3 regions of the Verrucosispora sp. WMMD573 genome follow, and region 3 is predicted to be linked to each of the others. Evidence: riboswitches for the same ligand, from Rfam matches in the RefSeq annotation. Region 3 holds a riboswitch; each other region holds the start of a gene.
The links. Region 3 has a riboswitch for cobalamin ahead of O7601_RS19755 (ribonucleoside-diphosphate reductase subunit alpha). Riboswitches for the same ligand answer to the same signal wherever they lie in the genome.
Positions count from the first base shown of each region.

Region 1 (9,491 bases), 2.3 Mb from region 3:
GGCGGTGTTGGTGCTGGTCCAGGCCGAGGCCGGTCTTCGCGGCTTGGAACGACTCTTCGATCTTCCAGCGGCGCCCGGCCACCAGGACGAGGGTGCGTAGCGGGACGACCTCGGGTGACCAGCAGCGGTAGAAGGCCAGTTCACCGGTGCGGCGGTTGCGGCGGATCAGTAGCCAGTGGTGCCCGCCGTGGGCGTCGATGGACTGCGGCAGGGCGGTGAAGGACCAGTCGTAATAGCGATAGCCTTTTGCGCCTCGACCGGCGGACCTTCGCTGCCAGGCGGTGGCGGGAAGACCGGCGGCGAGCGCGTCGACGCGGTAGACGCCCGAGCCGGTGGTGACCTGATGCGAGCAGGCCACGGCCAGGACGTAACCGAGTCTGAGGTGACGCAGTCGGGCGGCCAGGCGAGGGTCGTTGCCGTAGGCCTCGTCGCCGGCCACCCACCGACACGGCAGCTCGGCGGCGACCGCCTCGTCGATCATCCGGGACGCCAGCTGCGGCTTCGTGGCGAACCGCACCCGTTCGGGAACGCCGGCCTCAGCCCGGCGTTCGGGGTCGTCGCACCACGACTTGGGCAGGTAGAGGGCCGCGTCGAGCATCGCGTGACCACCCTCGGTGGCGTAGACGAGGTGCACGGCGAGCTGACAATTCTCGATTTTCCCGGCCGTGCCCGAGTACTGCCGCTGGTGCGCCGCGAGGCGCTCTGTTGTATTCCCAGCTCAGCTGGGAGGAACTTGGAGGGAGGTTCTTGGGTCTGATGGCTTACCCGGAGCTGAAAGGCGATGGGGACAAGAGCATGCCAGGAAACCGGCGGTCATGGTCAGGCGTCTGACGTGATGCGTCGTGGGACCCGCGCGATATGGCGAAGGCTGGATTGCTTGAAACCCAATCTCCAGACGATGAAAAGTACCATCCGCCGGAAATGACGCCTGGAACCGGCGCCGCGTCCTGCTCCGGCTTTACAGCGTGGTCGGGGCAACCTCCGGGGCGCAGGGCGATGCCCAGCGAGGGCATTCAAGGAGATGAGTGGGTCGCCTACGTCGTGCTGTCACGTGCAACAGAGACGAACGCGGGATCGCCTACGGGGCGCGAGCCCTACGGCGACGGAGCGCTCGTAGTAGTCGCCGGGGTCGCGTCCGGCCGAGGAGGACGGGAAAGCCGTCTGCAGGGCGAAGGAGCGCAGGTGATCGGACACCACAGGAATCGGGAGGTATGCGAAATGCAGAGCGCCGAAACGGTGCTGGGTGTCCTGCGTGAACGCGGTAGGCGTGGCCTGCCGTTGGATGAGTTGTATCGGCAGTTGTTCAATCCGCAGTTGTATCTGCTGGCCTACGGACGCATCTACGCCAACCAGGGCGCGATGACACCGGGGGCCAGCGCGGAGACCGTGGACGGCATGTCGCTGGGCAAGATCGGTCGCATCATCGACGCGATGCGTCAGGAGCGCTACCGGTTCAGTCCGGTGAAGCGGGCGTGGATCCCGAAGAAGAACGGGAAACGGCGACCGCTTGGCCTGCCCACCTGGTCGGACAAACTCGTCGGCGAGGTGATGCGCCTGCTGTTGGAGGCGTACTACGAGCCACGGTTTTCCACCCGGTCCCACGGGTTCCGTCCCGGCCGGGGCTGCCACACCGCGCTACGCGAGGTGGCGACCACCTGGACGGCGACGGCCTGGTTCATCGAGGGTGACATCTCCGACTGCTTCGGCACGCTGGACCACGAGGTCATGCTGTCGACGCTGGCGGAGTGCATCCACGACAACCGGTTTCTGCGGCTGGTGCGCAACATGCTCACAGCCGGATACCTGGAGGACTGGGTCTGGAACGCCACGCTCAGCGGGGCTCCGCAGGGTGGGGTCGTTTCCCCGATCCTGTCGAACATCTACCTGCACCGGTTGGACACGTTCGTCGAGAATGTTCTCATCCCCGAGTACACCCGAGGCGAACGCAGGGCGAAGAACCGTGCGTACTGCCGGGTGCAAGACGCGGCCGCACGTGCCCGTGTCCGTGGTGACCGCACCACGGCCCGGAAACTGCGCCAGCAGTTGCACAGTCTGCCCAGCCGGGACCCGAACGATCCCGGCTACCGGCGGCTGCGCTACGTGCGCTACGCCGATGACACCCTGCTCGGGTTCGTCGGACCACGAGCCGAAGCCGAGGACATCAAACGGCGTCTCGCTCAGTTCCTGCGCGACGATCTCAAGCTGGAACTGTCCGAGGACAAAACGCTGATCACGCACGCCCGCACAGGCGCGGCGAGATTCCTCGGCTACGAGATCACCGTCCAGCACGGCGACCACATGCACCATCGTGGAAACCGGACGGTCAACGGCACGATCGGGTTACGCGTGCCGAAGACGGTGATCAAGGCCAAGTGCGCCAGGTACTTGCAGCGCGGCGAACCCGCGCATCGGACCCTGCTGGTCAACCACGATGACCACACCATCATCGCGACCTACGGAGCCGAGTACCGAGGCATCGTCCAGTACTACCTGCCCGCCGGAGATGTCTGGCGACTGAGCCGGCTGCGCTGGGTCATGGAGACCTCCATGCTCAAGACGCTGGCCCTCAAGCACCGCTCAGCGGTGTCGAAGATGACCCGGAAATACCGGGCGTCCATCGACACCCAGCACGGCAAACGGCGGTGTTTCGAGGCCCGCGTCGAGCGTGAGGGCAGGGCACCACTGGTCGCCCGGTTCGGCGGCATACCACTCAAACGGCAGAAGACCGCGGTCCCCATCGACCGCAGTCCTGTCCCGGCCGTCACCCGCAAGGAGTTGATCAACCGGCTCCTCGCAGGCAGGTGCGAGGTCTGCGACGGCACGGTGGACGTCCAGGTCCACCACGTCCGCAAACTCGCCGACCTCAACCAGGCCGGGCAGTCACGCAAGAACACCTGGACGAAGATCATGGTCAAGCGCCGACGCAAGACGCTCATCGTCTGCGCCGACTGCCACCACCAGATCCACTCCGGGAACAGCGCCGCACTCACGCAGTAGTCACCGGAGAGCCGGATGCTCGGAAACGGGCCCGTCCGGTTCGGGAGGAGGGCGTTGGAAAAGGACCTGCCCCGGCAGGCACCTCGTCAACGCCCCACCTCACCACGCCGACGGTGCGCCGACCTTTCTTCAGATCACCCGTCTCGTCGATGACCAGCACCGCCTCGTCGTCACCGAGATGCTCGCCGACGAACGCGCGGACATCGGCACGAACCGCGCCGTCGTCCCACGTCACCCGGGTCAGCAGGTCCTGCATCCCGTCCGGGTTCGCGTCTCCGGCATGCTCGGCGATCGTCCAGCAGTTCTTCCGCGGCAGCGGCGCCAACAGACCCCGCACGAAGTCCCGCACTCGCCGACGCGGCTCCGGCCTGCGGAAACGCTGCCCGACCGTCAACATCAGGTCGTCGAACAACACCCGCCACCGTTGGGCGTCTACCCTGTATCCGGCAGCCACCGCTGCGTCATGGTCAGTCCACACAACCGTCCATGATCGACGGTGGCTGCCTTCGTCTCCGCATCGGTACTGGCCCGCAGCTCAGCCGAGGTCAACATCCCCGGCTGGAGTATTAGCCCGGGGTCGGGCTGGGTCACGACGGGTTACCATGCCGTCATGAACTTCGAACGGATCACCGTCGACCCGGCCCAGATGGGCGGTGCACCGTGCATCCGTGGGTTACGCATCCCGGTCGCTACGGTCGTGGCAATGATCGCGGACGGCATGAGCGCAGACGAGATCGTGTCAGATCTGCCAGACCTGACCGTTGAAGACGTCTGGGAAGCGCTGCGCTTCGCCGCCGAGGCTGTCCGGGAGCGGGAGCTGCCGCTACACCACGCGGCATGAAATTCCTGATCGACAACAACCTGTCGCCAGCGGTTGCCGCAGGTCTGCGCGCTCAGGGGCATGATGCCCCGAGGTCTCCCACAACCTGAACATTCTCTTCGACGCCGACCTCGGCGCCCACGTCGCCGACCGGCTCAGTGCCGTGTACACGATCAGCCGTCCCGACCTACACGGGACGTTCCTCGCCGTCGACAACGAACGGCGCTGGCTGTTCAACATGGTCGCCGATCGAGACGGCCCAGGCCTGGACCAGATCGACGACAGCAGGTGCGTGGCGATGATCCGCAGTGCTTCCGAGCTGCCCGGGCTGCCGGTCAGGCTCGTCGCGCGGCAGGTGTGGCACGCCGCCGCCCAGGTAGCGGACCGGTTCCGCCTCGGCGTGGTGTTACTGGCCGGCGACGCCGCCCACCTCACCACCCGTACGGTGGGTTCGGCCTGAACTGCGGCATTGGTGACACCGACAACCTCGCCTGGAAACTCGCCGCCGTACACCACGGCTGGGCCTCCTCCGCGTTGCTCGACACCTACCACGACGAACGGCGACCGGTGGCGCTGGCCACCGCCCACGAGAGTCATCTGCGGCTGACCGACGCCCTCGCCGCCCACCGGGCGGGGGCACCGCCACGTGCCCGTCCCAGCGACGGACTCGTCCTCGGCTACCACTACGCCTCCGCCGCTGTGGTCCCCGACGGCACTCCGGTACCGCCCGGTGATCCGGTCACCGACCACCAGCCGACCGGTCGGCCCGGACACCGCCTTCCGCACGCCTGGCTGGACGACGACCCGTCCCGCTCCACGCTCGACCTCCTGGCCGACGACGGATTCACCCTGCTCGTCGCCGACGAGACGGCCGCCGCGTTCCAGCCGATGGTGGAGAAGGCCCGGCAGCATCACATCCCGGTGGCGACCCGTCCGCTGACCAGACTGCTGTCCCGGGAACGCCTGCGGCAGTACCTCGACATCTGCGGCGTCCCCCCGGGTGGCCTCCTCGTCCGACCTGACGGGCACGTGGCCTGGCGACAGGGTGACGTTGACGTGCCACCGCGCAACCTCATCGCGGACCTTGTCCGGCCGGCGTCAAACAACCAAACACATCGACGGAACCGAATGACAGGGGTAGCCGACTGATTGAGTAGAGGTCATCCACCAAGCAGAGGGGCACCGTCATGGACCGTCGAAGCGTCCTGCGCGCCACGATCGCGACCGGAGCCACAGCCACCGCCGTCGGCGCGGTCGCAGGCGCCTCGGCGGCCACCGCCAGTCCACCGAAGCGGCCCGTGCGGGTGCACATCCTGATGTACCCCGGGGTGGAGGAAATGGACTTCGCCGGGCCGGTCGAAGTATTCGGCATGGCCCGCGGGCTCGGCGGTGACATCACCACCACCCTCGTCACCGTGGACGCCACCAGCCCGGTGACCGCCACCCACGGCACCCGGGTCGAGGCGACCGGCCGCTGGTCACCCCGGGAGGCAAACCTCCTCGTGGTGCCCGGCGGCGGCTACCGGCGGGCGGACACCCCAGGCGTGGCGTACGAGATCCAGCGTGGCGTCCTGCCCGCAGCCATCCGCGCCGCGCGTCGTCGCGGCCTGACCATCGCCGGCATCTGCACCGGCACCATGCTCCTGTCGGCGGCCGGACTCACCGCCGGGCGACCCTGCATCACGCACCACCGGGCGGCCGACGATCTGCGGGCCCAGGGCGGCATCGTCACCGACGCCCGCGTGGTCGACGATGGCGATCTGGTCACCGCCGGTGGCGTCACCTCCGGTCTGGACCTCGCGCTCTGGCTGGTCGAGCGCCAACTCGGCGCGGCGCTCGCGGTCCAGGTCGAACAGGTGCTGGAGTACGAACGACGCGGCACCGTCTGGCGCGCCTGACCCCACGCGAGGCGATTCGCTCTGTCAGTTCCTCGGCGACGGGACGGCAACAGGAATCGCCGGACGGGCGTCATCCGGCAGCGGTGAGGTCGCGTTCGCAGGCAAGTTACCGGAATGCCTCGATTCCGGTGACGGCCTCGATACGGCGTTGTCCGCCACCGACCGACGACTCGCCGGTGAGTGCGAGGGAGCCGATCTGCGCGGAGTGGTCGACGTGGGTACCGCCGCACAGCTCGCGGGACCACTCGCCGCCGATCTCGACGACCCGCACGGTCGCGTCGTAGGTCTCGCCGAACCGGGCCGAGGCACCCTCGGCGCGGGCCTGTTCCAGGGGCAGGTAGCGAACGGTAACGATGTCGCCGGCCTGGGCGCCGTGCGCGGCGTGGCAGTCGCCGGGCCGCCGGCCGTCGCGTTCTGGCAGGTGTCGCCGGCACCTCACGATGCCGGCGACACCGACCAGCCGCCGTCGGGGCACCGGGTACCCGCTAGCCATCCGGCAGCGGCCGCCGGCACACCTTGCGCGGTACGGTCCAGCGCGGGAATCGCGGAGGACTGACTGAACGCGTTGCTGAAATCACCCCACGCCGACCGGTCGGTAAACCGGCCGCCGGGGGCGCCTGGAGCAAATCCAGCCGGGCGATGAGGCCGACACCGCCGACGTCGGTCGGGTCACCGCCATGGACCGCGACGGCGAGAGCGAGCTTGGCGGTCGCGCCCGCGTACGCCTCGGTGGTGCCGTCACCGATGTACCCGTCACGCACGTCCGGCCGGGTGGCCCAGGCCAGGGCTTGCGCGCCGAAGTCGTCGGCGACACCGCCGGCGGCGAACGCGAAGACCGCGTCCAGGGTCAACCCCTGGTCCGGGTACGCGACCCCGTCGAAGACGGCCTCGAAGCGTTCCCCGTCGACAAGCTGTCGGGCCAACCAGCCCGCAGCCGCATCGGATCGGACGACGCCGAACTGCGGGGGCGCGGCGATCGCGGGTGTGGTCAGAGTGAGGGCGGCGAGCACACCGCAAAACAGGGCGAGCAGGCGGTGCCGGCTCAGGCGGACCGCACACACGCGGTTGTTCAGCTGTCGCGCCAGTCTCGTCTGCTCCCAAAGCCACTGTCAATCCGCTACCGATCGCACACGGTGGGTCGTGGCGGCGAGGTTCGTGGCGATCGCGGCCACGGGCCGACGCTCGGCGTCGGAGTGATGGGGCAGCTCGCCGCAGGTACCCGGCTGGACTGTCGTCGGCCTGGGTCAGGATAGGGTGGCCGACGGCGCTGGTTCGCCCGACCGTTCCTGGTGGGGCGTCGAAAGAGGGAACCCGGTGAAAGTCCGGGACTGCCCCGCAGCGGTGAGTGGGAACGACCGCCGTCACCACGCACTGGGCCACCCGGCCTGGGAAGCGACGGCCAGTAGAAGACCGGCCGATTTCGGTCCCGCCCACGAGTCCGAAGACCTGCCCGCGCTGCGTACACAAGGTGTGTGCGCTGCCGTCGACCTCGAGGGCGGGTCGGGCGGGTGACGCGCCACGACGGCGTGTTCCTCGACGTGCGCGCCCCACCGGTTGCCGGCATGCCGCCCGAGGACGGAAACCCGTGCACAACACGACCTCACTCGCCGGCCGACCACCGTCGGCCTCCCACCTGACCCTGTCGCAGATCATGGACCAGCACCACACCAACCTGATGGGTACGGTCCACGGCGGCCGAATCCTCAACCTCATCGACTCGGTCGCCGGAGTGGTCGCCGCCCGGCACTCCGACGGCCCGGCCGTCACCGCTGCCATCGACGAGACCGCCTTCCTTCGCGCGGTCCGCGTCGGCGACGTCGTGCACGTCGACGCCCGCATCACCTGGGCCGGACGCAGTTCCATGGAGGTCACCGTCAAGGTCACCGCCGACCGATGGGACCGAGCCGTACCACCGACCGACGTGGCCACCGCCCACCTCGTCATGGTCGCCGTCGACGACAACGGCCAACCCCGGCCGGTGCCGCCACTGCTACCTCAGACCGACGGCGACCGGCGCCGCTACCGCGAGGCGCAGATCCGCCGCGAACACCGACTGACCCTGCGCCGTGCCCTGCTCGACGGCACCGAGGAGTCCTGAGATGCTCGGACTCTCCACGGCAGCCCTCGCGTCACCGCCACCGCACAACTGGCTCTGCTCGGCGCCGTCTTCATACAAATGCAGGTCACTGTCGACATCACCCTCTGCACGGGCGCCGGACGCCTCGCCCGACGGATGGCTGACGGCCGCTGGTCACGGCGCGTCAACCCGCCGACGATCAGCCGGGTCGAGACGGGAAAACGGACGCTGAGCCTCGACGTGCTCGTCCCCCTGGCCGCCGCGCTACAGGTCAGCCTCGACGTGCTCTTCGAGGCGACCAGCGACGAGGACGTGGTGATCCGTCCCGTGCAGCACCGCTCGGGTTCGCGCACGACGTGGCCGCTGAGCCGCGTCGATGGGCGCACCATGGCGATGAAGGTTCGGTTGGAGCCCGAGGCGACGATGCCGGCCCAGCGGGTCCATCCGGGCTATGACTGGCTTTTGGTGCTCGAAGGCAGGGTGCTGCTGTGGCTCGGCGAGCGGCAGATCGAGGTGGCAAAGGGTGAAGCAGCCGAATTCTCCACGATGACGCCACACTCGATGACGGCGCTCGACCGGCCGGCCGAGCTGATCATGATCTTCGACCGCGAGGGGCAGCGCGCACACCTGCACCAGTGAGCGTGGAACCGGCAGGAATGGACACCGGCAGGTCCGCACCGATCACGCGGCATCGCCAGGGCGGCGATCTCCTGGGCCGCCGCACGACCGAAATCCCTCCTCGGTCGGTGCGACGGTTCACGCCTGGACCGTCGCCGAGGTTTACGCCGTGCCGAAGAAGCTCCTGAGGGCCGGCATCCGGCGGATCAGGAGTTGGTCCAGGGCGAGGATCACCAGCAGCGACAGGCCGAACAGGGGCAGGAACACGCCGAGGACGGCCATCGCGGCGAGTAGGAGCCAGTTGCCCCAGATCGGAAGTTTCGCGCGGGGTGCGGCCAGCCCGGAGGCGGTGCCGCGGCGGGTCCACCACATCATCGGCCCGGTGACGCACATGAAGATCACGGCGAGGCAGAACAGCGTGGACAGGATCTCGTTGGCCACGCCGAGACGCCGCCCCTCGTGCAGGGCGATCCCGTGGGACACGACCTTGGCCATGGCGCTGTAGTCGGCGTAGCTGTACTGGCCGACCTTCTCGCCGCTGTACTGGTCGACGTGGACCGTCGTCTCCTGGGTGACGTCGGACTCGGCGGGGTTGCCGACGTTGTACCACTGGCTGCTCATCACGCTGAACACGCCTTTTTCGCCCTCGGGATACATGATCAGGTACGGCCCGGGAGCGCCCTGTGCCTGCGCCGTGGCGACGGCCCTGTCGATCGAGATCGGTGTGCCGGCGCCGGTGCTGGTGCCCTGCGGGGCATTACCCGAGGCCCAACCGGCAGGCGCCGACTGACCGTCGCTGTTCTCGATCTGCTGCCGGATGGTGGACTCGGCACCGGGATCCTCACCCCACAACGACATGTTGCCGTGCGCGGCCAGCTCCGACGCCTTGGCGCCCCAGAAACCGGTCCACGGCAGGCCGGAGACGACGAGCAGCAGGACGCCGAGGCCCACGGGGAGCCCGACGATGGCATGCCAACCACGGACCCGGGCACCGCGTCTGCCCTTGGCCTGGGCGCCGCTGCGGGCCTTCCGGCCGAGGAAGAAGATGATGAACCCGGTGATCGTCAACACGATCCCCCAG
Region 1 covers NZ_CP114901.1:130,497-139,987, forward strand. The annotation lists partial or broken gene O7601_RS00610 (IS701 family transposase) at 1-685, opposite strand, end outside; gene O7601_RS00615 (reverse transcriptase/maturase family protein) at 1,219-2,997, shown strand; partial or broken gene O7601_RS00620 (transposase) at 3,095-3,394, opposite strand; gene O7601_RS00625 (DUF433 domain-containing protein) at 3,608-3,838, shown strand; gene O7601_RS00630 (FAD-dependent monooxygenase) at 3,981-4,277, shown strand; gene O7601_RS00635 (hypothetical protein) at 4,352-4,966, shown strand; gene O7601_RS00640 (DJ-1/PfpI family protein) at 5,005-5,715, shown strand; gene O7601_RS00645 (hypothetical protein) at 5,822-6,190, opposite strand; gene O7601_RS00650 (hypothetical protein) at 6,201-6,776, opposite strand; cobalamin riboswitch at 6,967-7,184, shown strand; gene O7601_RS00655 (acyl-CoA thioesterase) at 7,301-7,813, shown strand; gene O7601_RS00660 (XRE family transcriptional regulator) at 7,949-8,431, shown strand; gene O7601_RS00665 (PepSY domain-containing protein) at 8,573-9,491, opposite strand, start outside.
Region 1: it holds a riboswitch for cobalamin, as region 3 does, so the genes downstream of both, O7601_RS00655 (acyl-CoA thioesterase) here and O7601_RS19755 (ribonucleoside-diphosphate reductase subunit alpha) in region 3, are expected to answer to the same signal.

Region 2 (9,491 bases), 1.0 Mb from region 3:
TCGGCGTGTTCCTGCCCCTGTTCGGCCTGTCGCTGCTGGTGATCCTCGCCCTGGACCAACTCCTGATCCGCCGGATGCCGGCCCTCAGGAGCTTCTTCGGCACGGCGTGAACCTCGGCGACGGTCCAGGCGGAAGCCGTCGCACCGACCGAGGAGGGATTTCGGTCGTGCGGCGGCCCAGGAGATCGCCGCCCTGGCGATGCCGCGTGATCGGTGTGGACCTGCCGGTGTCCATTCCTGCCGGTTTCACGCTCACTGGTGCAGGTGTGCGCGCTGGCCCTCGCGGTCGAAGATCATGATCAGCTCGGCCGGCCGGTCGAGCGCCGTCATCGAGTGTGGCGTCATCGTGGAGAACTCGGCTGCTTCACCCTTTGCCACCTCGATCTGCCGCTCGCCGAGCCACAGCAGCACCCTGCCTTCGAGCACCAAAAGCCAGTCGTAGCCCGGATGGACCCGCTGGGCCGGCATCGTCGCCTCGGGCTCCAACCGAACCTTCATCGCCATGGTGCGCCCATCGACGCGGCTCAGCGGCCACGTCGTGCGCGAACCCGAGCGGTGCTGCACGGGACGGATCACCACGTCCTCGTCGCTGGTCGCCTCGAAGAGCACGTCGAGGCTGACCTGTAGCGCGGCGGCCAGGGGGACGAGCACGTCGAGGCTCAGCGTCCGTTTTCCCGTCTCGACCCGGCTGATCGTGGACGGGCTGAGGTTGGTGCGTTCGGCGAGCTCGTCCAGGGAGTAGCCGAGCGTAGTGCGGATGCTGCGCAGCCGGGTGCGCGCCAGCCGCTCCACCTCACTGCGGTCGCTCATCCTCCGAGTATGAACCCACCTTGCGGATTCCGCAAACTGCCTTTCACCTGACGCCAGGCGTTCCTACGCTGGACGCATGACGGAGCACGCACACGAAACACCCGAACACCCACCCCACCAGAGCATCGTCCGCAGGTGCGACGTCGCCGTCATCGGCGGCTCAGCGGCCGGTCTGGCGGCCGCGCTGCAACTCGCCCGTCAGCGCCGCTCGGTCATCGTCGTCGACGACGGCACGCCGCGGAACGCGCCGGCCGCGCACATGCACGGCTACCTCGGACGCGAAGGCACCCCGCCCGAGGCGATGCGGACCATCGGGCGCGCGGAGGTCCGTAGCTACGGCGGCAACGTCCTCACCGGCCGGGTCCTGGCGGTGCGCAACGAGGACGACGGTTTCCACCTCGCGCTCTCGGGCGGCCACGGTCTCGTCGCCCGCCGGGTACTGGCCGCGACCGGCATCGTCGATGAGCTTCCCGACATCGAGGGCCTCGCCGAGCGTTGGGGCCGCCAGGTGATCAACTGTCCGTTCTGCCATGGCTGGGAGGTCCGTGACCTGCGGGTCGTGCAGATCGTCACGGCGGCGATGGGACTGCACCCGACCCCGCTGATGCGGCACCTGACCGACCAGTTGACCGTGGTGCTGCACGGCGCGACGGGGATCGAGCCGGCCGCGGTGCAGGCCCTCGTCGCCGCCGGGGTTCCGGTGGTCGAGGGCGCGGTGCGGCGGGTGGCGAACGCCGGCCCGGACGGGTCACTCGTCGTCGAGCTCGCCGACGGCCGCAGCCTGCCAGCCGACGCGATCCTCGCCGGGGCCCGTTTCCGGCCCCGGGTCGAGATGCTCGCCGGGCTGGGCATCGACACCGCGGCCCACCCCAGCGGACTCGGTCAGCTCGTCAAGGTCGACTCCACCGGGCGCACCAGCGTGGAAGGCGTCTTCGCCGCCGGAAACCTGACGGATCCGAGTGCCCAGGTCCTGCCGGCCGCGGCGAACGGTAGCTGGGTCGGTGCCCAGATCGCCTTCAGCCTCGCCGCCGAGGACGCCACGGCGGGTGTCCGTCCCTCCGGCGTCGCGATCGAGTGGGACAGCCGGTACGGGGACCAGGAACGCATGTGGAGCGCCAACCCGAACGGCACACTCGTGGCGGAGGCGACGGACCTGCCTCCCGGGCGGGCGCTCGACATCGGCGCGGGTGAAGGAGCCGACGCCCTGTGGCTGGCCGAACGAGGCTGGCAGGTGACCGCCTCCGACGTCTCCAGCAGGGCACTCGGCCGCATCCGGGCCGAAGCGGAACGTCGCGGGCTCGACGTGCGCACGTTGCACCGCGACGCCAACGAACCCGCCGCATACGCGGACGAGACCTACGACCTCGTTTCCCTGCAGTACGGCTCGTTCCAGCGCACCCCCGAGCAGCGCGGACTGCGCAACCTGCTCGACGCCGTGGCGGTCGGTGGGACGCTGCTCGTCGTCAGCCACGATCTGACCGGGCTCGAACCGGCGGACCCCGCCGAGCAGACCCGCATGTACGACCCGCAGGCGTACGTCGGCATCGACGACATCGCCGCCGAGATCGCGGCTTCGGGGGACTGGCGCGTCGACGTGCACGAGACCCGCCCGCGCCCCCCGGGGGCGATCAGCACCCACCACGTCAACGACATCGTGCTGCGCGCCGTCCGACTTGACAGGCACCGGGAGTAGGGCCACGGCGAACGGCAGTGCGCCCGGACGATCGCAAGCTCATGGCTTCCGTCGATACGATTGCCCGGTCGACGTCGTGCGGAGGCGGGGGTCGGGGTGCGGGTGGGCGACGGCACCAGCCTGGGACAGCTGTTGCGGCACCATCGGGCGGCAGCCGGACTGACGATCGAGGAACTTGCCGACCGGTCCGGCGTGAGTACCCGGGCGCTGAGCAACCTCGAGCGTGACCTGGTCCGCCGGCCGCAGCGCCGTACCCTGACCGCGGTCCTCGACGTGCTGGCGCCGCCGGCCGGCGACCGTGCTCTGATCGAGGAGAGCGCCGGCGTGGGCCGTCCGCCGCCCGGACCGTGCCCGATGCCCGCGCCGCCCGCCGATTTCACCGGCCGGGTCGCTTCGCTCGGCAGGCTGACCGAACTCGCCGGATCGGAGGAACCGCCGGCCATCGTCGCCGTACTGACCGGGCAGCCCGGCGTGGGCAAAACGGCGCTGGCGCTGCGCGCGGCCCACGACCTCGCCGACCGTTATCCAGACGGGCGGTTCTTCGTCGACCTGCGCGGTACCCACGAGCACCCGGCGACCGCCGGCGAAGTGCTGCAACGGCTGCTGCTGGCGCTTGGCCTGGGCGCCTCGCGGATACCATCCGACGTTGCCGAGCGGGCCCGGATCTACCGTGGGTTGCTCCGGCATCGGCGAACGCTGCTGGTGCTGGACAATGCGGCCTCAGAAGAGCAGGTGCGTCCGCTGCTGCCCAGCGACGGCCCGGCCCTGGTGCTGCTTACCTGTCGGCGTTGGCTGAGCGGGCTGGAGGCGGTGCACTGGTTGCCGCAGGAGCCACTGTCACCGGCCGAGTCGATGGCGCTGCTGCGGACGGTCGGCCACATTGAGGAAGCCCCGCCGGAGCGGATCGCCGCACTCGCCGGGCACTGTGGGCACCTGCCGCTTGCGCTGCGGATCGCCGGGCAGCGGCTGCGCGACGAACCCACGCTCACCGTCGCCGATCTCGACGCACGTCTCGCGCAGGCTCGGGATCGCGTCGCTGCCATCGACGGTGGCAACTCCGGTTTGTCCGCGGCGCTCACGCTGTCGTACCGCTGGCTCTCGGTGACCGGGCGCACGACGCTGCGGCGACTGGCGCTGATCCCGGGGCCGGACTTCGGCGCGGAAGCCGTGGCCGTCCTGTGCGCAGTCGACCTGGCCGAGGCCGAGGATCGGCTCGACGGGCTGGTCGAGTCCGGACTGCTCGGGCTCCGGCCACCGGACCGCTACGGGCTGCACGACCTGGTCCGCGCCTTCGCCATGGCCTGTTTGGAGCGGGACGAGCCGTCGGCCGCGCCGACGCTGCGGGAGAACCTGGTGACCTGGCTGCTGGAGGCAACCGTCCGGGCCGGGCGGCACTTCGAGCCCGGCGGACCGGCACCGGACGACAACTTGGACGCGGACCAGGCCCGCGACTGGCTCGACACCGAGCGGGAGAACTGGTTCCCAGCGCTGCGGATCGCGGCCGAGACCGGACGGGACGACCTGGTCGTCGCGGTCGCCGACGCGCTGCACTGGTTCTCGGACCAGCGGATCTACCTGGATATCTGGCCGGAGGTCTTCCGGCTGGCCGCTGAGGCGGCGACCCGCACCGGTGACCTGACCCGGCAGGCCACGCACCTGAACTATCTCTCCTGGGCGCAGACGCTCTGTCTGAACGACGCCTCCGCAGGGTTGGAAACCGCCCGGGCGGCGCTGCGGTCGGCGCAGCGGGCCGGCGACCGGGCCCAGCAAGGCTGGGCGCTGCTCTACGCCGCGTCCGCGCAGCTCCGGCTTCGTGAGTTCGAAGCCGCCCGGAGGTTGTTGCAGCGAGGCAGCAGGATGCTACGCGCGGCCGGAGATCACGAGGGCACGGCGCAGGCCATGTCGATGCTCGGCATCGCGTTGCGGGCGCTCGGCCGTACGTCCGACGCGCTGCGGGTGCACCGGCGTACGTTGCGGCTGCTGCGCGACGCGGAGTTTCCGATCGCGGCCGTGCCGCGCGCCTACTCGGACGCGATCGCCTGCCGGTGGATCGGGTTGGATCTGACGGATCTGGGGCGCTGGGGCGAGGCGGTCGGCATCCTTCGCGAGGCGGTGGCAGGCACGCGCTCCTGCGGGCTGCGGACCCAGGAGATGGCCGCACTGATCGAGCTGGCCGAGGCCCTGCGCCGCACCGGTTGCCCTGCGGAGGCGGGTGAGCATCTGGCGGCGGCGGTCGAGCTGGCTGGCTCGCTCGGTGACGCCGATAGCGTCGCCCGCGCCCGTACGGCGTTGGCCGAGCTGAACTCCGGGGCGGACGGTGGCTGAGCGGCGGCCGATCGGGTGTTGCGGGTGGATGGGCAGAGCGGCACGGGTGAGCGTCGTGGGCGCCCGGACCGGCGGGCCGCTAGCGGCTCAGGCTGCGGCGAGCGGCACAGCCGGGCGGGTGCCTGCGGCGCGGGCGACCGCGAACGCGAGCAGGATCGGATTGATCCCGTGTTCGCCGGCGATCCACCCGCAACCGGCCAGGTCGGCGACCGCCGCTGCGGGCGGCGTCGACGCGGCCAGCGCGCGGACCGCCGCGCGCAGCGGCTCCGGCAATCTCCGGTAGCCGTGCTCAAGGGCCGCGCCCACCGACAGGTCACCGGCGGTGAGTGCCTCAAGCTGCCGCCCTGGCCGGGCGAGCTGCGCGGTGATGCGCTCGATCGACCACGGGTGCCGGGTCCGCACCCGGTTCGCCACGGTGCGCAGCGCCAGCGGCAGACCGTGGCAGAGCTGCGCCAGCTCGGACACCCGCGCGTCCGGGGCCGTCGAGCCGATCATCCGGTGCAGCGCCAGCTCGGCGTCGGTCGTCGGCAACGGCGTGAGCACCCGCCGGGCGCGCCTCGGTGGCAGGGTCGGCCGCCCGGAAGTGGTCACCACCGCTACCGACGCTCCCCGGTCCGGCAGCAGCGGTGCCAGCCGGACCGCGTCGGACGCATCGTCGAAGACCAGGAGCATCCGCCGCCCGCCGACCAGCCGCCGCCACGCCGCGACCGCGGCAGGGTCGTCGTCCGGCGCGTCGTCGCCCAGCGAGCGTGCCAGCTCCCGGGCCAGCGCGGCGGGGTGTGGAGCGGGCGAGCCGCCCAGCGCCACGAACCGCACCCCGTCGGGAAAGTCGCCACTCATCCTGGCGGCGGCCTGCGCCGCCAGCGCGCTCTTGCCGATGCCGGGCAGGCCGGCCAGCTCGATCACCCGGTGCCGGGACGCGGCGCCGGCCAGCCGGTCGAGATCGTCGTCGCGTCCGGTGAAGCACGGCGTCAGCCGGGGCAGGCCGATCGCCGCCGGTTCGACCCGGACGGCGGCGCGCAGCCGGCTGCGGTCGTCCGGGCCGAGGCGCAGGGCCCCGGCCAGCGCGGCGAGGGTGCCCTCGTGGGGGCGCCGGATGCGGCCCCGCTCGATGCCGCCGATGGTGCGCGGGCTCACGCCCGATCGTGCGGCCAGACCGTCGATGGTCAGCCCGGCGGCGGTACGCAGCACCCTGAGTGCGGAACCACCCGCGAGTCGTCCGTAGTCACTCACAGCCCGTCCCGGTGGGGTGTGCTCAGCTGTCCTGAGTGACGCTAATGACTACGCTCCAGTAAGGTCACCACCGTCGGTGTGTCACTGCCCACATGCTCACGGTGAAGTTGCCGGTGCTTCTGCATGGCTGCGAGTCGTCACTCTCGGTTGACTCTGGGCCATGCAGACCTTCCGAACCGCCCTCCGCGTGGCCGCTGCCGCAGCGCTCACGCTGTCCACAGTCGGACTGACCACGGCCGGGGTCGCCGCCGCCTCACCGGCCGCGCCGCCCGGCGTACCCGCCGCGAATCTCTTTGAGAGACTGTCGCCCACCGTGCAGGAGCGGATGGCCGGACAGCTGACGCTCGTCGACGCCGCCAGCGTGATTCGATCCGCCGTGGAGGCGGGTGAGCCGCGCGGCTACGCCGGCCTCGGCCTGGTCGACAACCACGTCACGCTGTGGTGGAAGGGGGCCGTGCCGGCCGACATCGCCGCAGCCGTCCGAAGCGTCGAAAAGCTCGCCGAGGTGAGGGTCGAGCCGGCCAGGTACAGCGGCAAGGAACTACAGGCCGCCGCGGTGAAGCTGCGCCGTGTCGTGGCGGAGGATCGCTCGGATGCGGCGCACACCGTGCGAATCAGGACCGATGGCAGCGGGCTGGAGGTGGCCGTCGACACCGCCGGCGGAGCGAAGGTTCCGGCGTTGCCCGCCACCGGCGTCAAGACCAGCACCGTGGTGGCCCAGAAGCCGGAACAGCACGCCACCCGCTTCGACGACGATGCCCCGTGGAACGGTGGCGCGCGCATCTGGAACGGCGGAGGGGACCTCTGCACGTCCGGCTTCGGGGTGCGCGACCTCGCCGACGACACCCCTTATGTGCTCACCGCCGCGCACTGTGGACCGCTCGGCGGCGAGTGGTTCGACGGCGTCGGCGAGCCGATCGGGTTCATCGTCGAACGCCACGGCCCGCACGACATCGCACTGATCAGCGCAGCGTCGGCCGGCAGCGACGTGTACGTCGGCGGCCTGCACGAGTCGACGAGGGTGCCGGTGGCTGGCTGGACCCAGGTCTTCCCCGGCCAGATCCTCTGCCAGTCCGGGCAGACCACCGCAGAGATCCACGGCGCTCCCATCTGCAACCTGGAGGTGCAGTTCCACTACACCGACGAGCAGGACCTGGTCGAGGCCACCCAGTTGGACGGCGGGGAGTCCGGCTACGGCGGTGACAGCGGCGGCCCGGTCTACCAGGTGAAGCCGGACGGCTCGGTGCTGGCCGCCGGCACCCACACCAGCGGCCTCGGCAGCGGCATCGGCTTCCAGGACTTCGCCACCGTACGCGACGACTTCGGCGACATCGTCCCGGTGACCGCTACCGCCGGCCCGGCAACCTGCCAGGTGTCCTACCAGGTCACCACCTGGTCGGGCGGTTACACCGCGAACGTGACCATCTACAACTGGGCCGCTGCCATCAACGGCTGGCAGCTGGCCTGGAACCTGTCGGCCGGCAGCACCATCACCACCCCGTGGAACGCCGGGATCACCCAGAACGGCCCGGCGGTGACCGCGTCGAACCTGGCCTACAACGCCAGCATCCCGAGCGGCGGGGCCGTCACCTTCGGCTTCAACGCCACCGGCACGCCGAACGTGCCGTCGCCGATCACCCTCAACGGCCAGAGCTGCGCCTGATCAACCACTCAGCAGGGCCTGGCAGCGGAAGCTGCCAGGCCCTGCGCGGTGTGTTCGACAGCTGATTGACAGTGGCCGTGTGGCGGACGAGACTGGCGCGACAACTGCACAACCGCGTGTGCGTGCGGGGGAAGTCCGGTCGAAGTCCGGCGCTGGCCCGCAACGGTAGGCCGCTGGGAGCATTCCTGGTGGCGAGCCCGAATACCTGCCGTACTCGCGAGTCTCTGCTCCTCACCCGTCGTGGCCCACGGGTCGGAGGCCGGCCAGCCGGGCCATCGCCGGGCGGGCCGGGTTCCTGACGACCGCCGGGCCGGAAAGGCGCTCCCCGATGGTCGTTCGCCTGAGCCGGCACCGCCTGCTCGCCCTGCTCTGCGGGATACTCGCCGCCCTCACCCTCAACACACCCGCGATCGCCACACCTGCGCAGGTCGGCGCCGTTCGCGCGGATGCCGCCGCCGGCTGGTTGGCCCGACAGTTGATCGACGGGGAACGTTTCGAGGCTGTCTTCGACGGAGTCGCGTACCCGGATCAGGGTTTGACCCTGGACGCGGTCTTCGCGTTCGCCGCGGCCGGTGTCGCCGACGACTTCGGCGCTCGGGCCCTGGCCTGGGTCACCCGGCCGGACATCCGCGACGGCTACATCGGCGACGGCGCCGCCGAGGCGTACGCGGGCGCTACCGCCAAGCTCGCTCTCGCCGTCGCGGTCCGCGGCGGTGACCCGACCGACGTCGGCGGTGTGGATCTCATCGCCCGACTGCTGTCGCTCCAGAACCCCGGCGGTCGGTTCACCGACCGGTCGGCGTGGGGTGACTACAGCAACGCGTTCAGCCAGTCCTTCGCGCTCCTCGCGCTGGACCGGACCGCGCAGGGCGTGCCGGCGCTCGCCGCCGGATGGCTGGCCGGCACCCGGTGCCCGGACGGCGGCTATCCGCTGCTGCCGGAGCAGCCGGTTTGTGTCTCTGATGTGGACGCCACCGCCGCCGCGGTGCAGGCGCTGCGGGCCGCTGGCCGCCCGGCCGATGCTGCCGCGGGACTGCGCTGGCTGATCTCGGTGCAACGTGCCGATGGCGGGTTCACCAACGCCGGTGGGGTTGCGAACGCCAACAGCACCGGGTTGGCGGCCCAGGCGTTGCGCGACGGGGGCCGGCCGTTGGCCTGGGTCCGGGCCCGCGTCTTCCTGGCCGGACTTCAGGTCGGTTGTGCCGCCCCGGTCGCCGACCGGGGTGCGGTCGACTTCGACGGCGGCGTCTTCGATCCCGGAACCGCCCCCCGCGCCACCGCCCAGGCTGTCCTCGGACTGGCCGGCACCGGATACGCCCGGCTCTCCACCGTCACCGCGACCACCGGCGCGCCCACCCTGCCCTGCCGCTGACCGGCCGGCAGATTCCGTCCCATCAGAAGGAGTGCTCATGTCCCAGGTCTACGATCCCGTCCGTCGGTGGCTGGCGAGCATCGCGGTGGCGGCTGTCGTCGCCGTCGGGTTGATCGCTGTCGAGCCGTCTCCACGAGCCGCGCAGGCCGCCGCCTGCACCGGGACGACCGGGGTCACCGTGGTGGTCGACTATGGTTCGCTCGGCGGCGGCGTCCAGGTGGCGTGCGCGCTCGGTGACCCGGCCACCGGGCTGGCCGCCCTGCAGGGCGCCGGCTTCACGGTGACCGGTACGCAGCGATGGGGGCTGGCCTTCGTCTGCCGGATCAACGGCAAGCCGACCGCCGCGACGGAACCCTGCATCAACACCCCGCCGGCCAGCGCGTACTGGTCGTACTG
Region 2 covers NZ_CP114901.1:5,356,567-5,366,057, reverse strand. The annotation lists gene O7601_RS24380 (PepSY domain-containing protein) at 1-110, shown strand, start outside; gene O7601_RS24375 (XRE family transcriptional regulator) at 252-809, opposite strand; gene O7601_RS24370 (FAD-dependent oxidoreductase) at 886-2,502, shown strand; gene O7601_RS24365 (helix-turn-helix domain-containing protein) at 2,605-4,827, shown strand; gene O7601_RS24360 (helix-turn-helix transcriptional regulator) at 4,915-6,060, opposite strand; gene O7601_RS24355 (cellulose binding domain-containing protein) at 6,221-7,723, shown strand; cobalamin riboswitch at 7,811-7,951, shown strand; gene O7601_RS24350 (prenyltransferase/squalene oxidase repeat-containing protein) at 8,052-9,095, shown strand; gene O7601_RS24345 (hypothetical protein) at 9,127-9,491, shown strand, end outside.
Region 2: it holds a riboswitch for cobalamin, as region 3 does, so the genes downstream of both, O7601_RS24350 (prenyltransferase/squalene oxidase repeat-containing protein) here and O7601_RS19755 (ribonucleoside-diphosphate reductase subunit alpha) in region 3, are expected to answer to the same signal.

Region 3 (9,491 bases):
ATTTGGAGGAACTCGCCGGACATCGTCTCCCGCTTGAACAGGTTGGACACCTGCGGCTCGATGCACTCGTAGCACCCGGCGATCGACGCGATCGTGGCGGTCGGCGCGATCGCCACCAGCAGCGAGTTGCGCAGGCCGTGGCGGGCGATCTGCTCCCGCAGCGCGGTCCACCGCGACGCCTGCGTCACCTCCGCGCCCCACAGGTCGGGATGCAACTCACCCTTCGCGGCGCGGGTTTCGGCGTACGCCGGATGCGGGCCGAACCGCTCCGCCAGCCCGGCCGACGTCTCCAGCGCGGTCAGGAAGATCTCCTCCTGCACCCGGGTGGACAGCTCCCGCGCCGACGCCGAGTCGAACGGCAGCCGCAGCGTGAACAACGCGTCCTGCAGACCCATCAGCCCGAGCCCGACCGGACGCCAACGCGGATTCGACACCGCCGTCTGCTCGGCCGGGTAGTAGTTGATGTCGATCACCCGGTCGAGGAACACCACAGCCGTGCGTACCGTCGCGCGCAGCTTCTCCCAGTCCACGCCGTCGGCGGTGACGTGCGCGCCCAGGTTCACCGAACCCAGGTTGCACACCGCCGTCTCGGTGTCGCTGTTGACCTCCAGGATCTCCGTGCACAGGTTCGACAGGTGGATCGTGTTGCCGGGCGCACCGGTCTGGTTGGACAGCCGGTTCGCCGCGTCCTTGAACGTCATCCACCCGTTGCCGGTCTGCGCGAGCGTACGCATCATCCGGCCGTAGAGATCGCGGGCCTTGACCGTCCGGACGGCCTTCTTCTCCGCCGCCCGGTACGCCTCGTCGAACGCCTCGCCGAACAGGTCCGGCAGCTCCGGCGCGTCCGACGGGTCGATCAGCGACCAGTCGCCGTCGGCCTCGACCCGCCGCATGAACTCGTCCGGAATCCAGTTGGCCAGGTTCAGGTTGTGGGTACGCCGGGACTCCTCCCCGGTGTTGTCCCGCAGCTCCAGGAACTCCTCGATGTCCGGGTGCCACGGCTCCAGGTACACGCAGGCCGCGCCCTTGCGCCGGCCACCCTGGTTGACCGCCGCCACCCCGGCGTCGAGGGTTTTGAGGAACGGCACGATGCCGTTGGAGCGGCCGTTGGTGCCCCGGATCAACGCGCCGCGTCCCCGGACCCGTGACCAGGAGATGCCGATGCCGCCGGAGAACTTCGACAGTTTCGCCACCTGGTGGTAACGCTCGTAGATCGAGTCGAGTTCGTCGCGCGGCGAGTCCACCAGGAAACACGACGACATCTGGGTGTGCCGGGTGCCCGAGTTGAACAGCGTCGGTGAACTCGGCAGGTACGCCAGACTCGACATCAACCGGTAGAACCCGATCGCCTCACCCGGTGTCTGCGACAGCCCGCAGGCCACCCGCAACAGCCAGTACTGCGGCGTCTCCACCACCTCGCGGGTCTGCGGATGCCGCAGCAGGTACCGGTCCGCGACGGTGCGCAGCCCGAAGTACTCGAACCGCAGGTCACCGTCCGGGTCGACCGCGTCGTCCAGCTTGCGCGCGTTGCGGGCCACGAACGCGGCGGTCGCGTCCCCGATCAGCCCGAGGCCGTGCGCGTACCGGATGGACTGGCTGAAGCTGGCCACCTGCTGCCCACGGACCTCCTTGTCCACGTACGCGGCCAGCAGCCGCGCCGCCAGCTTCGAGTACTGCGGCTCCGCACCGATCAGCTCGGCGGCCGTCTGGATAGACAGCTTGTCCAACTCGGCGGTGGTGGCACCGTCGTACAGTCCGCTGATGGTCTTCGTGGCCACCCGCAGCGGATCGACCTCGTCCAGGTCGGCCACCCACCGCTCCACCGCACGGACGATCTTGTTGACGTCAACCGGCTCGGCGTCCCCGTTGCGCTTACGGACCTGCATCACCTGCCGGCGCTGCTCCGACACACCTGGGTCGGAGTCCGGCTTCTCCCGCACGACCGTCACGTCTCTCTCCTCGCGCCGTCTACCGAGGGCCTCGGACACGCGGGAGGACGCCACGGGATCCGCGCAGGCGGCACGGCCCGTCCATGGCGTCGGCCGTCCCACGCGGCCTGCGGCCGCCGCCCACGAGTGCGGGCGGCGTGCTGGCAGGTCTTCGGACTCGTGGGCGTGCTCTCGCGCTCCTACTGGCCGTCGCTTCCCAGGCCGGAACCCAGTGCTGTGTGACGGCTGTCGTTCCCACTCACCGCTGCGGGGCAGCCCCGGATTTCCACCAGGTTCCCTCTTGCCTCGACCGCCCCGGATGGGCGCCCGAACCAGCTACGAGTGACACCATATATGGGCGGCCCGCGAACGCAAGACACCAGATGGTGTGTCGGCGTGTCTCACAACGGATGTCACACGCAGCTCCGAACAACTCACCGAAGTCGCCTACCGGAACGCCACGCTGAGGAAACGGCGGCATACTACGGCGGCCCGCAGGAGCACCGCGTCCAGGCGGTGAACCGGGTGGTGAGTTCGCCCGGATCGGCGGCCGGCATGTCATCCAGCGCGGCCGTGAGCAGCGCGCCCACGTACATCGACAGCCCGATGCGATCCCGGCCGTACGCCTCACCGAGCCGTACCCGCGCCGGAGCGCACGGCCATACCGGTTCGCCGTCGCAGGTGCCGCACGTCCACTGCGGCCGGCGCGGTAGGTGTTGGTCGCAGAGGCGGCCGGGCAGGGCGTCGACAGCGCGGCCGATCCGGATCGCCTCAGCGGCCATAGCGTCGCGGTAGCGCACGGGTCGCCCGGTCATGCCGGCCACCGCGCGTTACGCCGCGCCTGATCGAGCAGGCGTCGCCGGGCCGCGTCCTGCTCGATTTCCTGCCACCGTTGCCCGGTGCCGACCGGCGGCACGGACCGCCGCCGCAGCCACCACCGAAATCTGCGCCACACGCCCACCGCCGCCACCTCCGCCAGGTCGTAAGGGGCTGACGGCGCTGCACGGGGGAACACCACCGCCACCCACAAACAGCGTGCGATGACGGCGTGTGCCCAGGTCAGAGGCTTGGTGTCCGCTACGGGTTGACGGACAGACCCAAGTCGCGGACAGCTGCGTCAACCTGTCCGGCCAGGCGTCGTGAGGCCGTTGACACCGCGATGGACCGTGCCTCCTCCAGCACCCGCTGCGCCGAGCCACTGTCCCCGGCCCGGCCGTGGGCGATGGCCAGGTGCACGAGGTGCCCGCCGTGCCAGTCGGCGCTCTCGGCCGTCTCGTCCACCCCCGTTGTGCCTGCGGTCAACAGCTCGACGGCCCGGTCGTTGGCCCGCGCGTCACGATCGCCCAAGTACCGCCACACGATGCCCTGCTGTACCGCGTAGAAGGCCGGGGTGTACCAGTATCCCCACGCGGGCAGTGGCGTCTCTGCCGCCTCGGTGGCCAGGTCGGCGGCTTGCGTGAGCATCTGCCGCACGTCGGTCGGGCACGCCCCAGCCATGGCCAGCCCACGCGCCTCCTGGCCGGCGGAGTACGCGCGCAACGCCGTGTTGGCTCGTGGATCATCCCGGGCGGCCCGGGACAGCCCGATCATCGCTGGCAGGTCGCCGCGGCCCTCCGCCCGGTGCCCCTGGAAGGACAGCACGGTCGCCGTCAGGTCGGCGTTGCTGGCCTCTGTGGACCACTGCAGACTGCGATCCAGCCACACGCGGGCGGTTCGGTCGTCACCGTTGGCGATACCGAGCCAACCGGCGAACTGCGCCCATTGCGCAGCCATGTCGACCACCGCCGGCCGCACCTGGTGGCCAGCCTCGCGCAGCAGCGACACGATCGTGTCGAGTTGGACGCGTACGGGCGGTAGGACGGCTGCGGCGCCGATGGAGTCCTCCAGCCGCCGGTATCCGGCGAGCACGTCGCCCAGGATGCGAACCCCGGCCAGATCTACACGGCCCGGATGCGCGGCGACGTAGGCAGCCCGCCGGTCGCCGTCGGGAACGTCAACGACCATGGCGGCGAGCGCACCACCGGCGGCCAGCGCGTCATCGAGGCGGACGGCGACGTCGACGGCTGGGCGGGTCTGCCCTGTCTCCAGCTGATGAATGACGCTCTTGCCATGGCTCACCGCTGCGGCCAGCTGGCGCAGCGACAGGCCACGCTCACGGCGTAGCCGGGCCAGCTCAGCTGGGAATCGCGGGTCGACGATGGTGGGTGCGCGTGGTGGCATGGTGTTGCTCCCGCGTGGAGGACCACGGCTGGCCAACCGTCCTCAATACCGGCGGGCCGCCACAGTCGACATTACTCAGCAGCGGCACGCCACGACAGCGGCCGACACGCGACCGGGCCATGCCGGCGAGGCGACACCACCCATCCGCCCCGGCAGAACGGATGATGTCGGCGGTGGAGGCCGACCGCAACAGAGTCTGCTCCTGGCCGGCCCGGCTGTCCTGTACGGCTACTTGGCGTTGAAGTAGCTGGCCTCGGGGTGGTGGACGACGATGGCGTCGGTGGCCTGCTCCGGCATCAGCTGGAACTCCTCCGACAGCTGCACCCCGATCCGTTCGGCACCGAGCAGCTCCACGATCTTCGCCCGGTCCTCCAGGTCGGGGCAGGCCGGGTAGCCGAAGGCGTACCGGCAACCCCGGTAGTCGGTGCGCAGCAGGCCGGCCAGGTCGGCCGGGTCGTCGTCGGCGACGGTACGGCCGTCGGGCAGCCGCAGCTCGGCCCGGACCCGCTTGTGCCAGTACTCGGCGAGGGCCTCGGTGAGCTGCACCGACAGCCCGTGCACCTCCAGGTAGTCGCGGTACTCGTTGCGGGCGAACAGCTTCGCCGCGTACTCGCTGACCGGCTGGCCGACGGTGACCAGCTGCAACGCGACCACGTCCAGGTCGTCGCCGCGCGGGCGGAAGAAGTCGGCCAGGCAGAGCCGGCGCTCCTGCCGCTGCCGGGGGAACGTGAATCGGGCCCGCTCGGCGTGCCCGTTCTCGTCCAGGACGACCAGGTCGTTGCCCTCCGAGTAGGCCGGGAAGTAGCCGTACACCACGGCCGCCTCCAACACCTGGTCGGCGATCAGCCGGTCCAGCCAGTAACGCAGCCTCGGCCGACCCTCGGTCTCCACAAGTTCCTCGTACGACGGGCCCTTGCCGCCGCGCGCACCGCGCAGCCCCCACTGGCCCATGAAAGTGGCCCGCTCATCCAGCAGCGCCGCGTAGTCGGCCAACGGCACCCCCTTGACCACCCGGGTGCCGTGGAACGGTGCGACCGGCACCGGAACGCCGACCGCGACGTCGGAGCGTACCGAGGTGTCGTGCAACTCCGGCAGCGACTCGGCGACGACCGCGCGCTGCCGTTCCCGGCGGGCCCGCCGGGCCGCGAGGGCCGCCTCCCGCTCGGCGTCCACCACCGGGGCACCGCCGCGCTTCGCGGCCATCACCCGGTCCATCAGGGACAGCCCCTCGAAGGCGTCGCGGGCGTAGTGCACCTGGCCGGGGAACATCGACCGCAGGTCGTCCTCGACGTACGCCCGGGTCAGCGCCGCGCCGCCGAGCAGGACCGGCCAGCGCTCCGCGACCCCGCGCGACGCCATCTCGACCAGGTTCTCCTTCATGATGACGGTGCTCTTGACCAGCAGGCCCGACATCCCGATGGCGTCGGCGCGGTGCTGCTCGGCGGCGTCGAGGATGGCGGAGATCGGCTGCTTGATGCCGATGTTCACCACCTCGTAGCCGTTGTTCGACAGGATGATGTCGACCAGGTTCTTGCCGATGTCGTGCACGTCGCCCTTGACGGTCGCGAGCACGATGCGGCCCTTGCCGCCGTCGTCGGCCTTCTCCATGTGCGGTTCGAGGTACGCCACAGCGGTCTTCATCACCTCGGCCGACTGAAGCACGAACGGCAGCTGCATCTGACCGGAGCCGAACAGCTCACCGACGACCCTCATGCCGTCCAGCAGGATGTCGTTGATGATGAGCAGCGGAGCGGTGCCGGCCGCCATCGCCGCGTCGAGGTCGGCTTCCAGGCCGTTGCGCTCGCCGTCGATGATCCGCCGCTTGAGCCGCTCGTTGAGCGGCAGGGCCGCCAACTCCTCGGCCCGGGTGGCACGCGCCGAGGCGGCGTCCACGCCCTCGAAGACCTCGATGAACCGCTGCACCGGGTCGTAGCCCTCACGCCGCCGGTCGTAGACCAGGTCGAGGGCGATCTCGCGCTGTTCGTCGGGAATCTTCGACATCGGCAGGATCTTGCTGGCGTGCACGATCGCCGAGGTGAGCCCGGCCTGCACGCACTCGTGCAGGAAGACCGAGTTGAGCACCTGCCGGGCCGCCGGGTTCAGTCCGAACGAGACGTTCGAGATGCCCAGGGTGAAGTTCACCCCGGGCCAGCGACGGGCGATCTCCCGGATCGCCTCGATGGTCTCGATGCCGTCGCGGCGGGTCTCCTCCTGACCCGTGGCGATCGGGAAGGTCAGCGCGTCGATGAGGATGTCCGAGCGGTGCATCCCCCACCGACCGGTGAGATCCTCGATCAGCCGCTCGGCCACCCGTACCTTCCACTCCGCCGTGCGGGCCTGCCCCTCCTCGTCGATGAGCAGCGCGACCACGGCGGCGCCGTGCTCGGCGACCACCGGCATCACCCGCGCGTACCGGGAGTCGGGGCCGTCGCCGTCCTCGAAGTTGACCGAGTTGACCACGCACCGGCCACCGAGCATCTCCAGGCCGGCCTCGATCACCGCCGGCTCGGTCGAGTCCAACATGATCGGCAACGTGGAGGCGGTGGCGAACCGGCCGGCCAGCTCACGCATGTCGGTGGTGCCGTCCCGGCCGACATAGTCGATGCAGAGGTCCAGCAGGTGCGAACCGTCGCGGGCCTGACCTCGGGCGATCTCCACACAGGACTGCCAGTCGGCGGCGAGCATCGCCTCCCGGAACGCCTTGGAGCCGTTGGCGTTGGTCCGCTCCCCCACCATCAGCACGCTGGCGTCCTGCGCGAACGGCACGTGGTGGTAGATCGAGGAGACACCCGGATCGGTACCCGGCTCACGGGCCACCGGCCGGGCCCCGCCCAGCCGTTCGGCGAGCACCCGGATGTGCTCCGGGGTGGTGCCGCAACAGCCTCCGACCAGGGAGACGCCGTACTCGGTGACGAAGCGTTCCATGGCGTCGGCCAGCTCCACCGGGGTCAGCGGGTAGACCGCGCCATCCGCGGAGAGCTGCGGCAGGCCCGCGTTAGGCATCACCGACAGCGGCACCCGGGCGTGCTGCGAGAGGTAGCGCAGATGCTCGCTCATCTCGGCCGGACCGGTGGCGCAGTTCAGGCCGATCAGGTCGACCCCGAGCGGCTCGATCGCGGTCAGCGCGGCACCGATCTCGCTGCCAAGCAGCATGGTGCCAGTGGTCTCCACGGTGACGTGACAGATCAGCGGGATCCTGCGACCCAACTCGGTCATCGCCCGCTGCGAGCCGATGACCGCAGCCTTGACCTGAAGCAGGTCCTGGCAGGTCTCCACGATCAGGGCGTCCGCGCCGCCCTCGATCAGCCCGGCGGCGTTCGCCTGATAGGCGTCGCGCAGCGTGGCGTAGGTGGCGTGCCCGAGGGTGGGCAGCTTCGTACCGGGACCGATGGACCCGAGCACGAACCGGGGCCGCTCAGCCGTCGAGTACGCGTCGGCGGCCTCCCGGGCGATGCGGGCACCGGCCGCCGACAGTTCGCGGATGCGGTGCTGGATGTCGTACTCGGCGAGGTTGGGCAGGTTCGCGCCGAAGGTGTTCGTCTCCACACAGTCCGCGCCCGCCGCCAGGTACGCCTCGTGCACCCCACGTACGACGTCCGGACGGGTGACGTTGAGGATCTCGTTGCACCCCTCCAGACCGTCGAAGTCGTCCAGGGTCAGGTCCGCAGCCTGCAGCATCGTGCCCATCGCCCCGTCGGTGACGAGGATCCGGTCGGTCAACGCGTCGAGCAACGAAGTACGCACGACCTCAGGTTAGTGCGGTCGGCCGGGCCCACACCCCTGCGTACCGTCCGATCCCACATTGTGTCATCGGGATCACGTTGCCCGTTTTGGTGCCCATTGCCCAGCACCGTGGACGGCCGGCCGGTGTCCGCGCACTCCCACTCCGGTGCCGACGCCCGCCCCATCCGGCGCGGCCGACGGGCCGGGCCCGGGGCTGGCACGTAGGCTGACTGACGTGAAGGACTACAGCGACACCGCCACGCACCGTGGGCGGACGACCGGGACCATCTCCCGGGCCGCCGGTGACGAGCAGGAGGTGACGGCGTGACCGAGTTCGACGGGCTGCCGGTGCTGCGGTCCCCGGTCGCCATCTGCGCCTTCGAGGGGTGGAACGACGCGGCGGACGCATCCACCGCGGCGGTCGAGCACCTGGAGCAGGTGTGGGAGGCCCGGCCCGTCACCGAGTTGGACCCGGAGGACTTCTACGACTTCCAGGTCAGCCGGCCCACGATTGCCATGTCCGACGGCGCCACCCGCCGGGTGGAATGGCCGACCACCCGGTTCACGGTCGCCAGCCCCGCCGGCACCGAGCGGGACGTGGTGCTGATCCGCGGCATCGAGCCGAGCATGCGGTGGCGGACCTTCTGCGAGCAGGTGCTGGAGATCTGCCACAGCCTGGAGGTCGAGCGGGTGGTGCTGCTCGGCGCCCTGCTGGCCGACGTGCCGTACACCCGGCCGCTGCCGATCAGTGGCAGCGCCTCCGACGCCGACGCGGCGCGCCGCTACCAGCTCACCCCGACCCGGTACGACGGGCCGACCGGCATCGTGGGCGTGCTGCACGACGCCTGCACCCGCGCCGAGGTCGACGCCGTCTCGTTCTGGGTCCACGTGCCGCACTACGCCAACAACCCGCCCTGCCCGAAGGCCACCCTCGCCCTGCTGCACCGGGTCGAGGAGGTGCTGGACCTGCCGGTGCCCATGGCCGACCTGGCCGAGGAGGCCGCCGAGTGGGAACAGCGGGTACGCAGCGCCGCCGAGCAGGACGCCGAGCTGGGCGAGTACGTCCGCGAGCTGGAGGAACGCGTCGGTGACGCCGGCATCACCCCGTTGACCGGGGACGAGATCGCCCAGGAGTTCGAGAAGTACCTGCGCCGCCGCGGCGGATCCGCCGGCCCCACCGCCGGTTCCTGGTAGCCCTCCCTTCGTTCGCTCTGTAGACCCCGGGTCGTTCGTCGGCCCGGGGTCTCGTCGTGTGTGTCGGGGTGGCGGCACAAACGACCTGTACGGCATCCTAGGAACCTAGCTGAAAATGAGGAGGCGGGATGCAGATCAACCCGGGGGCGGCCGAATTTCCGCACCGGCAGATCGCGGCGCAGCTCAAGAGCCAGATTCGGCGCGGCGACTGGGCACCGGGCGAACGGCTGCCGTCCATCCCGGCCATCGCCGAGATGTTCGGGGTGGCCAAGCAGACCGTCCAACGCGCCGTGGACCAGCTGCGGGTCGAGGGCATTCTGATCACCAAACCCGGCTCCGGTACGTACGTGCGGGGCACCCGGCGGCGACTCAACCGGCTCTCCCGAGGCCGCTACGGCGGCTTCCGCGGCTACCACACCGACCTGG
Region 3 covers NZ_CP114901.1:4,336,097-4,345,587, reverse strand. The annotation lists gene O7601_RS19755 (ribonucleoside-diphosphate reductase subunit alpha) at 1-1,886, opposite strand, end outside; cobalamin riboswitch at 2,074-2,280, opposite strand; gene O7601_RS19750 (hypothetical protein) at 2,411-2,743, opposite strand; gene O7601_RS19745 (hypothetical protein) at 2,740-2,952, opposite strand; gene O7601_RS19740 (helix-turn-helix transcriptional regulator) at 3,006-4,148, opposite strand; gene metH (methionine synthase) at 4,377-7,892, opposite strand; gene O7601_RS19730 (PAC2 family protein) at 8,196-9,065, shown strand; gene O7601_RS19725 (GntR family transcriptional regulator) at 9,194-9,491, shown strand, end outside.